DNA from 4 places in the Streptomyces sp. NPDC050147 genome. Region 2 is predicted to be linked to each of the others. Evidence: riboswitches for the same ligand, from Rfam matches in the RefSeq annotation. Region 2 holds a riboswitch; each other region holds the start of a gene.
The links. A riboswitch is a leader RNA that binds a small molecule or an ion and turns the genes downstream of it on or off. The one in region 2 is predicted to bind cyclic di-AMP.
Positions count from the first base shown of each region.

Region 1 (3,199 bases), on a different contig from region 2:
AGGCCTCCGACGCGGCGTGTGCGACGGCGAGCGAGACGCCGAGGATGGCGTTGGCGCCGAGCGAGCCCTTGTTGTCGGTGGCGTCGAGGTCGAACATCGCCTGGTCGATCAGGCGCTGCTCGGTCGCGTCGTACCCGACGAGCTCCGGGCCGATCTGCTCGATGACGGCGAGGACGGCCTTCTCCACGCCCTTGCCCATGTAACGGTTGGGGTCACCGTCACGGAGTTCGATGGCCTCGAAAGCACCGGTGGACGCACCGGACGGAACGGCGGCACGACCCGTGCTGCCGTCGTCGAGGCCGACCTCGACCTCGACCGTGGGGTTGCCTCGGGAGTCCAGGATTTCCCGGGCTACGACGACGTCGATGGACGGCACGAGCATCTCCTTCTGGGATGTGACGCGGGTACGCGAAACGTTGGCCTCGCGGACACGAGCCTAACCGGCTCCCGGACAAGAGCCAGCCGAGCGACCGCCCCGTGGACAAACCGAGAGCAAAATGTTTCCGAACGGAACAAAGAGTGGAAGGTCCGGGGCGAGGACCGAATGAACCCCGCCCCGGTGCGTACGGGGGATACGCGCACCGGGGCGGGGAGGGGGAGCACCCCGCCAGGACTAGCTCAGGTGGAGCTGCTGGCCCGGGTAGATCATGTCGGCGTTGTCGATGATGTCGCCGTTGAGCTTGTAGACCTTGTGCCAGCCGCCCTTGACGTCCTTGGCCTCGGCGATCTTGGAGAGGGTGTCACCCTTCTTGACCTTGTACTCGCCGTCGCCCTTCTTGACCGTCTTGCCGGTCGGCGTCTCGACGGTCTTCTTGGACTCGGCCTGCGGTGCGGCCTCGACCTTCGGGGCCGCCTTGGGGGCGGCCTGCTGCGGCTGCTCGGTCTGTGCGCTGGGCTTGCTCTGCGGCTGCTCCTGGGTCTGCTGCGGGGCGCTCTGCTGCGCACCGCCACCCTGGTTGGAAGCGCCCGAGAGGCCGACGCCGCAGCTCGGCCAGGCACCCTTGCCCTGACCCGCGAGGACCTTCTCGCCGATCTCGATCTGCTGGGCCTTGGAGGCCTTGTCGGCGGTGGGCGCGTACTTCGTGCCGCCGTACGCCGCCCAGGTGGACGACGAGAACTGCAGGCCGCCCGTGTAGCCGTTGCCGGTGTTGATGGACCAGTTGCCGCCCGACTCGCACTGGGCGACGGCGTCCCACTCGGAGTTCGTCGCGGCGGAGGCCGAACCGGCCGCCATCAGCGGAGCGGCGACAGCGACACCGGTGACACCGGCGAGCGTGACGACACGAGTGGCCTTGGACGGGCGGCGGTGCTTGCCCTTGCTGGAAAACAGCATGAGTGATCCCCTCACCGACGCCTGCGAGGTGAGCTGTCGGGTTCGGGCCAGTGAAGTTGCCCGGCCGCGCTTCTTGAGCGCGACTTAACCCCTAGCCGTTCCTGTCCGTCCGCCTCGCTCGCTCTCGCGATGCTCGGCTTTCAACGGACCGGCCCGGCGCAAACCTTGGGTCCCCCGCTCCTGCCTACGGCGCTTACGCGACGACTGTTCCCGAACGGCCGTTGGCAGGACTCGGCGTACCGACCGGCGGGGCCCGCTGTGGCGAGCGGTCACGACGTTAGGCATGCGATCCGCCTAATTTCAAAGACGATCAGGGCTTCTGAGACCCATCTCTCACTTGCGCCAATTGGGACATCGAGCGCAAAGCGACTCGCCAACTACCCTTACTTTTCGCCCAAATCGAGGCTCTGACCGGGAAGGATGAGGTCGGGGTCGGAGCCGACGGACTTCTCGTTCTCGGCGTACAGCTCGGTCCACCCGCCCTTCACATCCAGGTCGTCGGCGATGAGCGAGAGGTTGTCGCCGGAGCGGACCGTGTACGTCCCCTCGGAGACGTCATGCTCGCGCTCGTCGCCACGGGAGGCGTGTCGGCCCGAACCCTCGCGGGCGGAGCCTTCGGACGCCTCGTCGCCCGCGCCGCCGCCACGGTGGCGGCCTTCGCTCTCACCGGTGGAGGGCGAAGGGGTGGTCGAAGTGGCGTCCTCCGAGCGAGACTTGTCCGGGTCGTCCGACTTGGCCGAGTCACCGGACTCACCCGGGTCGCCCGACTTGCCCGGCTCGTCGTGATTCTTGTCTCGTGACTCGCCGTCGGCGTCCGGCTTTTCGGACGGCTTGGCGCTGTCCGAGGAGTCGGCCGTCTCGCCCGGCTCTGACGACTCGCTCGGCTCGCTCGGTTCGGACGACTCAGGCGACTCCGACGGCTCGTCAGAAGGAATCGTCGTGATCGGGGCACCCGGGTCGACGTCGGCGGCGGCGCCGTCCTGGGAGAGGCCGGCGGTCGGCGCGCAGCTCGGCCAGGCCTTGGGCCCCTGGTCGTCGAGGACCTTCTCGGCGACGGAGATCTGCTGGGAACGGCTCGCCTGGTCGGCGCTCGGCGCGAAGTCGAGGCCGCCGTACTCCTCCCAGGTCTGCTGCGAGAGCTGGAGACCGCCGTAGTAGCCGTTGCCGGCGTCCGCGCTCCAGGAACCACCGCTCTCGCACTCCGCGAGCTTGTCCCACGTGGCGGTGGACGCCGCGCTCGCGCTGGTGGCGCCGAGCAGCGGGATGGCGATGGCCGATCCCGCGACTCCTGCCGCGACGATCAGGGCCGGGGCCTGGCGGGGGCGTCGGTGACGACCATTGCCGGAGAGCATGCGGTTGCCTTTCGCGTGACTGGAGCGACGACTGCGGCACGGGATGCCGAGTCGTCGGTGAACGTAGCGGCAGTCGAACGCTTGTCACAAGTCGATGCAGCGGAGATCACGTGAAAGTCACAGTCTTGACGGCGCGTCAGCTGGACGTCGGTTCAGGCGGCTGATATTTGCTCCGCTGTGCGGGCGCGAACTCCACGGGGAGTGTACGGAGCCCCCGCATGATGAGCCCGCCGCGCCACCTCAAATCACCAGGTTCCGCCGCGAGTCGCAGGTCAGGGAGGCGCCGCAGAAGCGTCGCGAGGGCGGCCTGACCTTCGAGCCGGGCCAGCGGTGCGCCGAGACAGTAATGAATGCCATGGCCGTAGCCGAGGTGTTGGTTGTCGCGGCGGGAGAGGTCGAGCGTGTCCGGCCGGTCGAAGCGTTCGGGGTCGCGATCGGCGGCGGCGAGGACGACGAGGACGGGGTCACCGGCGGCGACGTCCTCCCCTCCGATGGTCAGCGGCTCGGTGGCGTA
Region 1 is NZ_JBFALJ010000005.1:271,137-274,335, reverse strand. Features, by position in the region: gene eno (phosphopyruvate hydratase) at 1-376, opposite strand, end outside; gene AB0I94_RS11445 (transglycosylase family protein) at 614-1,333, opposite strand; cyclic di-AMP (ydaO/yuaA leader) riboswitch at 1,337-1,482, opposite strand; gene AB0I94_RS11440 (transglycosylase family protein) at 1,717-2,685, opposite strand; gene AB0I94_RS11435 (cytochrome P450) at 2,822-3,199, opposite strand, start outside.
Region 1: it holds a riboswitch for cyclic di-AMP, as region 2 does, so the genes downstream of both, AB0I94_RS11445 (transglycosylase family protein) here and AB0I94_RS20165 (C40 family peptidase) in region 2, are expected to answer to the same signal.

Region 2 (3,199 bases):
GGTCTCGTCGGCGGCGTGCGCCTCGTCGAGCGCGCGTTCCGCCACGAGCGTCACCACCGCGTTCACGGGTCCGTTGACCTGCTCGATCCGGTCCAGGTGCGCCCGGACGACCTCGCGCGCGGACACCTCGCGGGTGCGGATCCTGACGGCGAGTTCGCGGGCGGTGAGGTGGACGAGCTCGGGGGGCGGGGGGAATGGGTGAGCGTCCGCGGCTTCGGCGGATCGGTGCGTTTCGGGGCTCATGCGACACCTTCGGCTCGGGGCGGCGGAGATCGCGACGAGGCGGAGTATGCCCACGCCGCCGCGCCGGTCATCCGTTCCGCACCAGAACCCTCGCCACAACGCTACGTACGTCCTGTACATTTTTTACAGGAAGTCTTGGGGAGCAGCCGACCCCGGCAGAGGAGAGACGCGCCATGAACCGACCGATCGCCCGTTATGTCCTGCCCGAGTTCACCGAACGCTCCAGCACGGGGCAGCGGACGCTGGACCCGTACTCGAAGCTGCTCGAGGAGCGCATCGTCTTTCTGGGGACGCCGATCGACGACACGTCGGCCAACGACGTGATGGCGCAGTTCATGCACCTCGAATACCTGGCGCCCGATCGCGACATCTCGCTCTACATCAACTCCCCGGGCGGCTCGTTCAGCGCGATGACCGCGATCTACGACACGATCCAGTTCGTCACCTGCGACGTGGCGACGACCTGCCTGGGACAGGCCGCGTCGTCGGCCGCCGTCCTGCTGGCCGCCGGCACCCCCGGCAAGCGGTCCGCGCTGCCCGGCGCCCGCGTGCTGATCCACCAGCCCTCGCTCGCCGAGCCGATCCAGGGCCAGACCTCCGACCTGGCGATCCAGGCCGACGAACTCCTGCGCACCCGCGCGCGGCTGGAGAAGCTGCTCGTCCAACACACGGGCCAGAGCGCCGAACGTGTCGCGGCCGACATCGAGCGGGACAAGATCCTCGACGCGGCCGAGGCAGTTGAGTACGGCCTGGTGGACCGAGTCATCGCCAGCCGCAAGTCGTCTTCGCGCACTCCGAACCCGCACACCCCGGACGCGGGGTGAACCGCCGATGCTGCCGCCCGAACTGCCCCCGCTGCCCGCTCTGACCCGCGCCGAGGGCGAGTTGATCGACCGGTACCTCGAAGTGGTCGACCTGCTGGGCCGGATCAACCCCGGCCGCGCCTCGGACACCTACGGCGGACTGCGTGCCGCCCAGGCCCTGGTGGCCGGCGCGACCGCCCTGCGGGACGCGCTGACGCTCATGCATCAGCGGGGCGAGAGCACCGTGCACGCGCCGACGTTGGCCCGTGCGCTGCGCGTTCTCGACGGGGAGCGGCGGACAGGACGGGTCACCGTGCCGCCCCCGTCGGCGTCCTGAGCGCCCGTCACCCGGGCCCTCGAACTCAGTTGTGTCCGGGGCCGATCTCAAACGAACCAAACGGGCTACCTCGTTCGGCGTAGACATCCGTCCTTTTTTGAGACGTCTTCAGTTGCGTCAGTTGTGTACGCGTGAGCCGGAATTACTCGTTCCGGTGCTGGTCGAACGATCATCCGGTGCCCTCTCCGCTCCCCGAATCCGACCTTGTCCACCCGAACGGTTCAGGCGTGAGGAGCCTCACAAAACACCGTTTCGACTCGGAATTCGTGCCCTTGACGGGTCAAGATCCCTTCCGACGACAAGCCCCCGCCACCACGGCGGGGCGGTCCGAGCGGACGCCAAATCCTGCCGCCGCCCGGATGACCGGTCGACATCTGTGCATCGGCAGGAGTGGAGGACCCAGGCATGACGGGTCGGTCCGGAAAGTCCGGACGACGGCCCTTGGGGTGAAGCCGCACACAGCGGCCGGGCAACTTCGCCAGCCCGAATCCGACAGGTCATCCTTCACAGGCGGTTGACGAAGGGTTGCGCATGACCGCGCTGAATCATGTCCCGTCGCTGCTCACCAGGGCCGGATCCGTGTCCGCCCTCACGCTCGCCGTCGTAGGCGGCACCCTCGTGGCCCCAGGGCTCACGTCGGAGGCAGAGGCGGCCACTCACGGGACGAAGGCGCTCAAGATCGCCGCCGCCAAGAAAGGCTCCCCGTACCGCTACGGAGCGACGGGACCGAACCGGTTCGACTGCTCGGGCCTGACCCAGTACTCGTTCAAGCGCGCGGGCAAGAAACTGCCGCGCACCGCCGGACAGCAGTACAACAAGACCCGCCACATCTCCGCGTCCAACCGAGTCCGCGGTGACCTGGTCTTCTTCCACTCCGGCCGGAACGTCTACCACGTCGGCATCTACGCGGGTAAGGGCCGCATCTGGCACGCCCCCAAGTCGAACACCGTGGTGCGGCTCGAGAAGATCTGGACGAAGAGCGTCTGGTACGGCAGGGTGCGCTGATCTTCCGTCACCGGCGGTCGGCCGGGCGGCGGTAGCGGTGGCGGTGGCCTCACGGCCGCCGTCACCGCCCGCCCGGCCCGGCGCGGCCCCCGCCCGGCCCTCTGGTCGGCGCGCCCGCCAGGCGTGGGGCGCGTGGGCGCGGATACTCGTGCGCCATGGCCGAAAACAACAGCTCTCACACCTCGGACGACCCACCGCGCAACGAGACGCGCTTCGAGCGCGCCGACCGCAACTTCGCGGAGCTTCTCCAGGAGCTGCGCGTCACGCAGGCCGGGGTGCAGATCCTCTTCGCCTTCCTGCTGACGCTCGCCTTCACCGAGCGCTTTCCCTCCCTCGACACGATGCAGCGCACCACCTACGTGACCACGCTGCTGCTCGCCGTGCTCGCCGCGGCGCTGTTCACCGCTCCGGCCGCCGTGCACAGGTCGCTCTTCCAGCAGCACGCCAAGCCACTGATCGTGCGCGTGTCGTCCCGCCTCGCCGGCATCGGTCTGACGGTCCTGGTGTTCGCGGTCTCCAGCGCCGTGCTCCTGGTCGTCGACGTGGCGGTGGGCCGGACCGGCGGGATCATCGCGGGGGCGGGCACGCTGGTGGTGTGCGCGGGCCTGTGGGGGCTGCTTCCCCTTCTGGTGCGCCGCGCGCGCGACGAGGGAGATGCGGACACGTCGGACGACGTCAGGCCGTCAGCGCCTCGGTGAGGAGCACCAGGCCGAGGACGCTCAGCGCGACGCCCGTGCCCCCCTCGATCGCACGGGCCGTACGCGGCTTGCGCAACCACCGCCCGAGCCGGTCGACAAGGAGCGCGACGACC
Region 2 is NZ_JBFALJ010000012.1:147,254-150,452, reverse strand. Features, by position in the region: gene AB0I94_RS20180 (amidase) at 1-243, opposite strand, end outside; gene AB0I94_RS20175 (ATP-dependent Clp protease proteolytic subunit) at 417-1,067, shown strand; gene AB0I94_RS20170 (hypothetical protein) at 1,075-1,383, shown strand; cyclic di-AMP (ydaO/yuaA leader) riboswitch at 1,720-1,911, shown strand; gene AB0I94_RS20165 (C40 family peptidase) at 1,915-2,388, shown strand; gene AB0I94_RS20160 (DUF6328 family protein) at 2,544-3,086, shown strand; gene AB0I94_RS20155 (LysE family transporter) at 3,064-3,199, opposite strand, start outside.

Region 3 (3,199 bases), on a different contig from region 2:
TGCCCATCACGTACAGAACACCGTCCGGGGTGGGCTGTGTGGTCCAGTCGGAACCGTCGTAGTGCAACACCTTCGGCCCGGTGTCGTCCTCACCGACCACCCACGCGGCGCCCGGTACCGCGGCGAAGTCCTGATAGGTCCACAGGGTCTGCGGCAGCGGGACGGTGATCCACCCTCCCGCCGACCGGCGCAGGATCTCTCCCGTCCCGGCGCGGTTGTGGAAGATCCACGCCTCCTTGCCGACGAACCGCACCTTGCCGAGCCAGCCCGACTCATCGGCGCCGGGGAAGGTGGTGTCCCGGCTCCACGCCGCGCCGTCCCACCGGTAGAGCATCGGCCGCACCCAGTCGGCGGTGTGCTCGTACCCGGTCGCCCAGGCGTCGCCCGCCCCGCGGGCGGCGAGATCGGACACGGTCACCGGAGGGGCAGCCGCGGGCACCGGCAGCGCCGACCACCTTGGCGTCACGCTCGGCGTACCGGCATCGGCAGGCGGCACGGCCGCGGCCGGCGACCCGGCCGTGACGGGCGACACGGCTGCTGCACACGCGACGACAAGACCGATGATGACCGCACGGAGACCGTTCATGAGACCTCCCAGAACGCGAAGGTCGCTCACCTTATTGGCATGCACCCGTCTGTGAATAGACGGGTGCATGCCAATCTACGGCCCGCGCCTGAGCCCCGGACAGGCTCGCGCCTGAGCCCCGGACGCAGTGCGTGCCGGGGCTCGGGGCGGTCGAGAGGGGGCTCCTAGTAGGGGCCGTTCACGTTGTCGATCGAGCCGTACCGGTCGGCCGCGTAGTTGCAGGCGGCGGTGATGTTGGCGACCGGGTCGTAGCTGTCCAGCGAGGTGCCGGGCACGTGGTAGGCGTCGAAGGTGGGGGCGATGACCTGCAGGAGCCCCTTGGACGGGGTCCCTGCGGCGGCGTTGACGTCCCAGTTGTTGATGGCCAGCGGGTTGCCGGAGGACTCGCGCATCACGTTGCGGTGGATGCCCTCGTAGGTGCCGGGGATGCCGTGCTGGGCCATGACGTCGAGCGACTCCTTGATCCAGCCGTCGAGGTTGTTGGTGTACGTCTTCTTCGCCGGTGCGGCGGCGGGCTCGGCGGCGGTGTTCGTGCGCTTGGAGCGGTCCGCGCGCTCGTCGGACGCCTTGGAGGCGGTCGCATCCTCCGCGGGCTTGGCCGGGGCCTTCTGCCCGATGGTGAGCTTGAGACCGGGGTGGATCAGTCTCGGGTTGTCACCCAGCACGCTGCGGTTGTCCTCGTACAGCTTCTTCCAGCCGCCGCTGACGGAGTGCTCTCGGGCGATCTTGGAGAGCGAGTCGCCCTCGGCGATGACGTAGGTCTTGGGGGCGGCGGGCTTGGCGGCCGCCGCGGGCTGCGCGGCGCCGGCCGAGGTCGCGCCGATCACCGGGAGGACGAGCACGGCGCCGCCCGTGCCCGCCGCGGCGATGCCCCGGCGGAACGAGCTGGACTTGGGACGGCGGTGCTTTCCCTTTGCAGGCATGACGAATTTCCTCTCCGTCGCCTACGAGGTGAGCTGTCGGGTTCGGACGGGAGATGTCCGGTCACACTGCGAATGTGACTTCACCCCGAGCCGTTCCGGAGTCCGGAACGGCGGCTTACCTGGTTCCCCCGCTCCTGCCGTGCGTAAGTGAGTGAGTACGGGAAGGGTTTCCGGACAGCGGCAGGATTCGGCGTTCCATCCGGATTGACGGTGAGGTTAGGCGAGAAAGCCCGGACAGAACAAGGGCGGAATTCGATGGGGGGAATGCGCGGGGGCGATTCTAGTGATCGAAATCCCTTGGCCCCATTGATCAAATAGCCTCAACTTTCTTTGCGTGAAACGAAAATGCGCCGAGCGGCTCTTGAGCGGTCGCGCAGTCGGGTGTGACTCATTCCACTGAAGCGCAATCCCAACTGGGTGCAGAAGTGGCCTTAATCCTCAATTCGGACATAACGCGAGGGCGTTCTTTGTGCGTCAAAAGGGGCATATGGCCTATGTTGTCTAAGTGGTTTGCTGGTCATGGTGGCCTTGTGTGTGACGGTGGGAGGCGGTTCTCGTGTGGGGACTTGGGCGGCAATTCCCACAACGGCCCTGAATCCGTGGCCCAGTTGGCGAACCCTGGATGCGGCTCCTTGTGAGGGAGCCGCATCCTGAGGCCCGATTCGATCCGTTGAGCTTGCTGTAATTGCCCTTGAAGCCTTCGTCATTCGCGGCGGTACGAATGGTCGTCCAGGCCTGCCCCTTCCACTTGGCCTGGAGCAGGACGTACTTCCCGTCGATCTTGTGGTCGTAGAACTTTCCCCAGAAGCTGCCGTTGCGGCGCCCTCTGGAGCGCGCCGCATTGATGGAACCTACGGCGGGCCGGGCTTAGCGGGCGTCAGCCAGGGGGGCCTCTGGTTGCAACCAGGGAGGTAGCGAGGCGGCGCATACCGCCGGAGTTCACTTCACGACGTACGCGCGGACGACCAGGGCAGGCTGTCGTACGTGACGACGGCTCAGTTGTGCCGGGCGCGGGCGGCGAAATGGCCGGCCGACTGCCGTCAGGTGCAGCTGTGCGGCGCTGCCGTCTTTGGGCGTCGACGAGCGCGGCCGACGTGTTCGCCCGTTGGTGCGGCGGGCTGGCAGACCGTTCCATCTGCGGTGCAGTCGATTGAGGTCGGAGGCCGGGTCCGGGGTGAGCAGCGTCTGCGCGCGGCGGCCGAACCGGCCGGGCAGGCCGAGGTGGAGCAGTTCGACGGCGCCGCCGAACTCGCCTCTGTCACACGCCTGTTGGCAGAGACCGGGGTTACCCATTGAGTACCCATACTCATGCCAACGGCCCCATATCTTTCCTACCGTCTGCCGATGAAGAGAAGGGCTCGTCACACGCCACGAAAGTCGTGCTCGGGCCGCATGCGATGCGTCAACGGGGAGTTGCATATGTACATGAAACTGTCGGCCAGACCACTCGTCCGTCTTGCTCTGGTTGCCGGCGTGGTAGGCGCCAGCCTTGCGGCAACGGGAAACGGGTTCGCGGCGACTCCGGCGGAGGCGCCGAGGGCGGCAACGGTGAGTACGTCAGGCGCCACCACGCAGGCGGTGGTCAACCTCGGTCTCGATCGCAGGCAGGCCAGGGCCGTTCAGGAGTGGTTGGCTGCGTTCCACGGCTACAGGGGATCCATCGACGGCTACCTGGGCACCGGTAGCTGGA
Region 3 is NZ_JBFALJ010000014.1:70,895-74,093, reverse strand. Features, by position in the region: gene AB0I94_RS22125 (hypothetical protein) at 1-586, opposite strand, end outside; gene AB0I94_RS22120 (LysM peptidoglycan-binding domain-containing protein) at 751-1,509, opposite strand; cyclic di-AMP (ydaO/yuaA leader) riboswitch at 1,513-1,669, opposite strand; gene AB0I94_RS22115 (hypothetical protein) at 2,449-2,802, opposite strand; gene AB0I94_RS22110 (peptidoglycan-binding protein) at 3,058-3,199, shown strand, end outside.
Region 3: it holds a riboswitch for cyclic di-AMP, as region 2 does, so the genes downstream of both, AB0I94_RS22120 (LysM peptidoglycan-binding domain-containing protein) here and AB0I94_RS20165 (C40 family peptidase) in region 2, are expected to answer to the same signal.

Region 4 (3,199 bases), on a different contig from region 2:
CGTTCGAGCACGGCCTCCAGGACGACGGCGGGCCCGGCGCCCGACTCGACGATGGTCCGCAGCTCCTCCATCAGAACGTTGAAACGCTTGACGGCGTTCGCCGAACGGGCCGCCATTCCGTACGCCTCGTCGACGCGCTTCAGTGCCTGCGGGAAGGAGATCTTCTCGCGCTGCGAGAGCGCGTCGATCATCGCCTCCGCGCGGTCGCCGATGCCCCTCTTGGGTACGTTCAGGATGCGCCGCAGCGGGACGGAGTCCTCCGGATTGGCGAGCACTCGCAGATACGCGAGGACGTCCCGGACCTCCTTGCGCTCGTAGAAGCGGACGCCGCCGACGACCTTGTAGGGCAGGCCGACGCGGATGAAGATCTCTTCGAAGACACGGGACTGCGCGTTCGTCCGGTAGAAGATCGCGACGTCGCCCGCCTTCGCGTCACCCGCGTCGGTGAGCCGGTCGATCTCGTCGGCGACGAACTGCGCCTCGTCGTGCTCGGTGTCGGCGACATAGCCGATGATGCCCGCGCCCGCGCCCGCGTTGGTCCACAGGTTCTTGGGGCGGCGGCTTTCGTTGCGCTCGATGACGGCGTTGGCCGCGGTCAGGATCGTCTGCGTGGAGCGGTAGTTCTGCTCGAGGAGGATCGTGGTCGCGTTCGGATAGTCCTCCTCGAACTGGAGGATGTTGCGGATCGTGGCGCCGCGGAAGGCGTAGATCGACTGGTCCGCGTCGCCCACGACACACAGCTCGGCGGGGTCGTCACCCTCGCCTCCGGAGGGCCCCACCAGCTCGCGGACCAGGGCGTACTGCGCGTGGTTGGTGTCCTGGTACTCGTCGACCATCACGTGGCGGAAGCGGCGGCGGTAGTGCTCGGCGACGTCCGGGAACGCGCGGAACATGTGGACCGTCGTCATGATCAGGTCGTCGAAGTCGAGGGCGTTCGCCTCGCGCAGCCGCGACTGGTACATCGCGTACGCCTGCGCGAGCGTCTTCTCGAAGCCGTCGGCGGCCTGGCCTGCGAAGGTCTCCTCGTCGATCAGCTCGTTCTTCAGGTTCGAGATCTTGGCGCTGAAGGACTTCGGCGGGAACTTCTTCGGGTCGATGTCCAGGTCGCGGCAGACCAGCGCCATGAGCCGCTTGGAGTCGGCGGCGTCGTAGATCGAGAAGGAGGAGGTGAAGCCCAGCTTCTTCGACTCGCGGCGCAGGATGCGGACGCACGCGCTGTGGAACGTCGACACCCACATCGCGTTGGCCCGCGGCCCGACGAGCTGCTCGACGCGCTCCTTCATCTCGCCCGCGGCCTTGTTGGTGAACGTGATCGCCAGGATCTGCCCCGGGTGCACGTGCCGCTCTGCCAGGAGATACGCGATGCGGTGCGTCAGGACGCGGGTCTTGCCGGAGCCCGCCCCCGCGACGATGAGCAGCGGGGAGTGCGCGTGCACGACAGCCGCGCGCTGGTTCTCGTTCAGCCCGTCGAGCAGGGCCGCCGGGTCGATCACGGGGCGCGGGGCGCCGCCGCGGTAGTGCGCCTCCCGGGGCACGGGCGCGTCGAACTTCCCGTCGAACAGATCATCCGGAACGGATTCCGGAGCACTGTCCTCGGGCGGCGGCGGGGACTCCTCCTCCGAAGCCCGCGAGGGCTGGAGGTCCGCCAGGAAGCTGTCATCAAAGAGGCTGCTCATCGCCTCCCGAGTCTAGGCGGCCCCACTGACAACCCGCTCCGGGTTCCGGCCACGTCACACCCGCCTACGCCACGCCCACGCCCTGCCACTCTCCGTCATAACACGGCGTGCCCGCGTCAAGAGCTTCGTAAAGTAACGAAAATGTATCGGGCATATCGAACATCAACCTTCACACGAGCCACACGAGTTGGCTAGCGTGCTCCGCGGGCCGCTCGTACTCCCACCGGCGAACCCCGCCGGGAACGGGTGGCCTCCGCCGAGTTCGATCTCCTCGGAGCCGGGGACCCACGATGAACTTGGGGTGAATCGGTCCCGTACGCGGTACGGGACCGTAGGGCAACCTTCCGGAACCACCCGCCCGAACCCGACAGCTAACCCGGTAGGCGGTCTACGGAAGGAGTCGCCTCCCTTGGCGTCGCACCGCAAGCCGCGGACCCGCATGGCCGGCCTACGCGCCGCTCCCGCCCTCGGCATCACGACGGCAGCCCTCACCTCCGTGGCTCTCCTGTCACAGAGCGCGCAAGCGGCACCGTCCGCACCCGAGAAGCCCAGCCTCGAAGAGGTGCAGAAGAAGGTCGACGACCTCTATCACCAGGCGGGCGTAGCCACCCAGAAGTACAACTCGGTCAAGGAGCGCACCGACAAGCAGCGCAAGAAGGTCGACACCCTTCTCGACGATGTGGCCAAGCGCACGGACAAGCTGAACGAGGCCCACCAACAGCTGGGCACGTTCGCCGCGGCCCAGTACCGCACCGGCGGCGTCTCGGAGACCGCCACGATGCTGCTCGCCGACGACCCGGAGGGGTACTTCGCCCAGAACCACCTGTCGGAACGGCTGACCGCGCGCCAGAAGAAGGCGGTCGACGACTACCAGACGCAACAGGCCTCGGCGACGAAGCAGCGCACGAAGGCCGCCAAGAGCCTGGAGACGCTGAGCGACTCACGGGACGATCTCAGGACGAGCAAGCAGACCGTCCAGAAGAAGCTGGGTCAGGCGCGCACGCTGCTCTCGGAGCTGACGGCCGAGGAGAAGGCACGGCTGGCGGCGATCGAGAAGAAGAAGGAAGAAGAGGCCAAGCGCAAGGCCGCCGAGCTGGCGCGCAAGCAGGAAGCCGAGGCGGAGGCCAAGCGCAAGGCGGCCGAGGAGGCCGCGGCCAAGGAACGCGAGAAGGAGAAGGAGACGACCCCGGACTCGGGCTCGGGTTCGGGCTCCGGCACCGACACGGGCGCAGGCTCTGGCTCTGGCTCTGGCTCTGGCGGCACGGACAGTGGTTACGCGACGAAGGCCGCGAAGGTGATCAACTTCGCCGAGGGTCAAATCGGCAAGCCGTACGTGTGGGGCGCCGCCGGCCCCGACTCCTACGACTGCTCCGGGCTCACCCAGGACGCCTGGAAGGCCGCGGGGATCTCCCTGCCGCGTACGACGTGGGACCAGGTGAAGGTCGGCACGACCGTGAAGACGGCCGACGCCAAGCCGGGCGACCTGGTCTTCTTCTACGACGACATCAGCCACGTGGGGATAT
Region 4 is NZ_JBFALJ010000031.1:16,334-19,532, reverse strand. Features, by position in the region: gene pcrA (DNA helicase PcrA) at 1-1,676, opposite strand, end outside; cyclic di-AMP (ydaO/yuaA leader) riboswitch at 1,921-2,078, shown strand; gene AB0I94_RS35275 (NlpC/P60 family protein) at 2,086-3,199, shown strand, end outside.
Region 4: it holds a riboswitch for cyclic di-AMP, as region 2 does, so the genes downstream of both, AB0I94_RS35275 (NlpC/P60 family protein) here and AB0I94_RS20165 (C40 family peptidase) in region 2, are expected to answer to the same signal.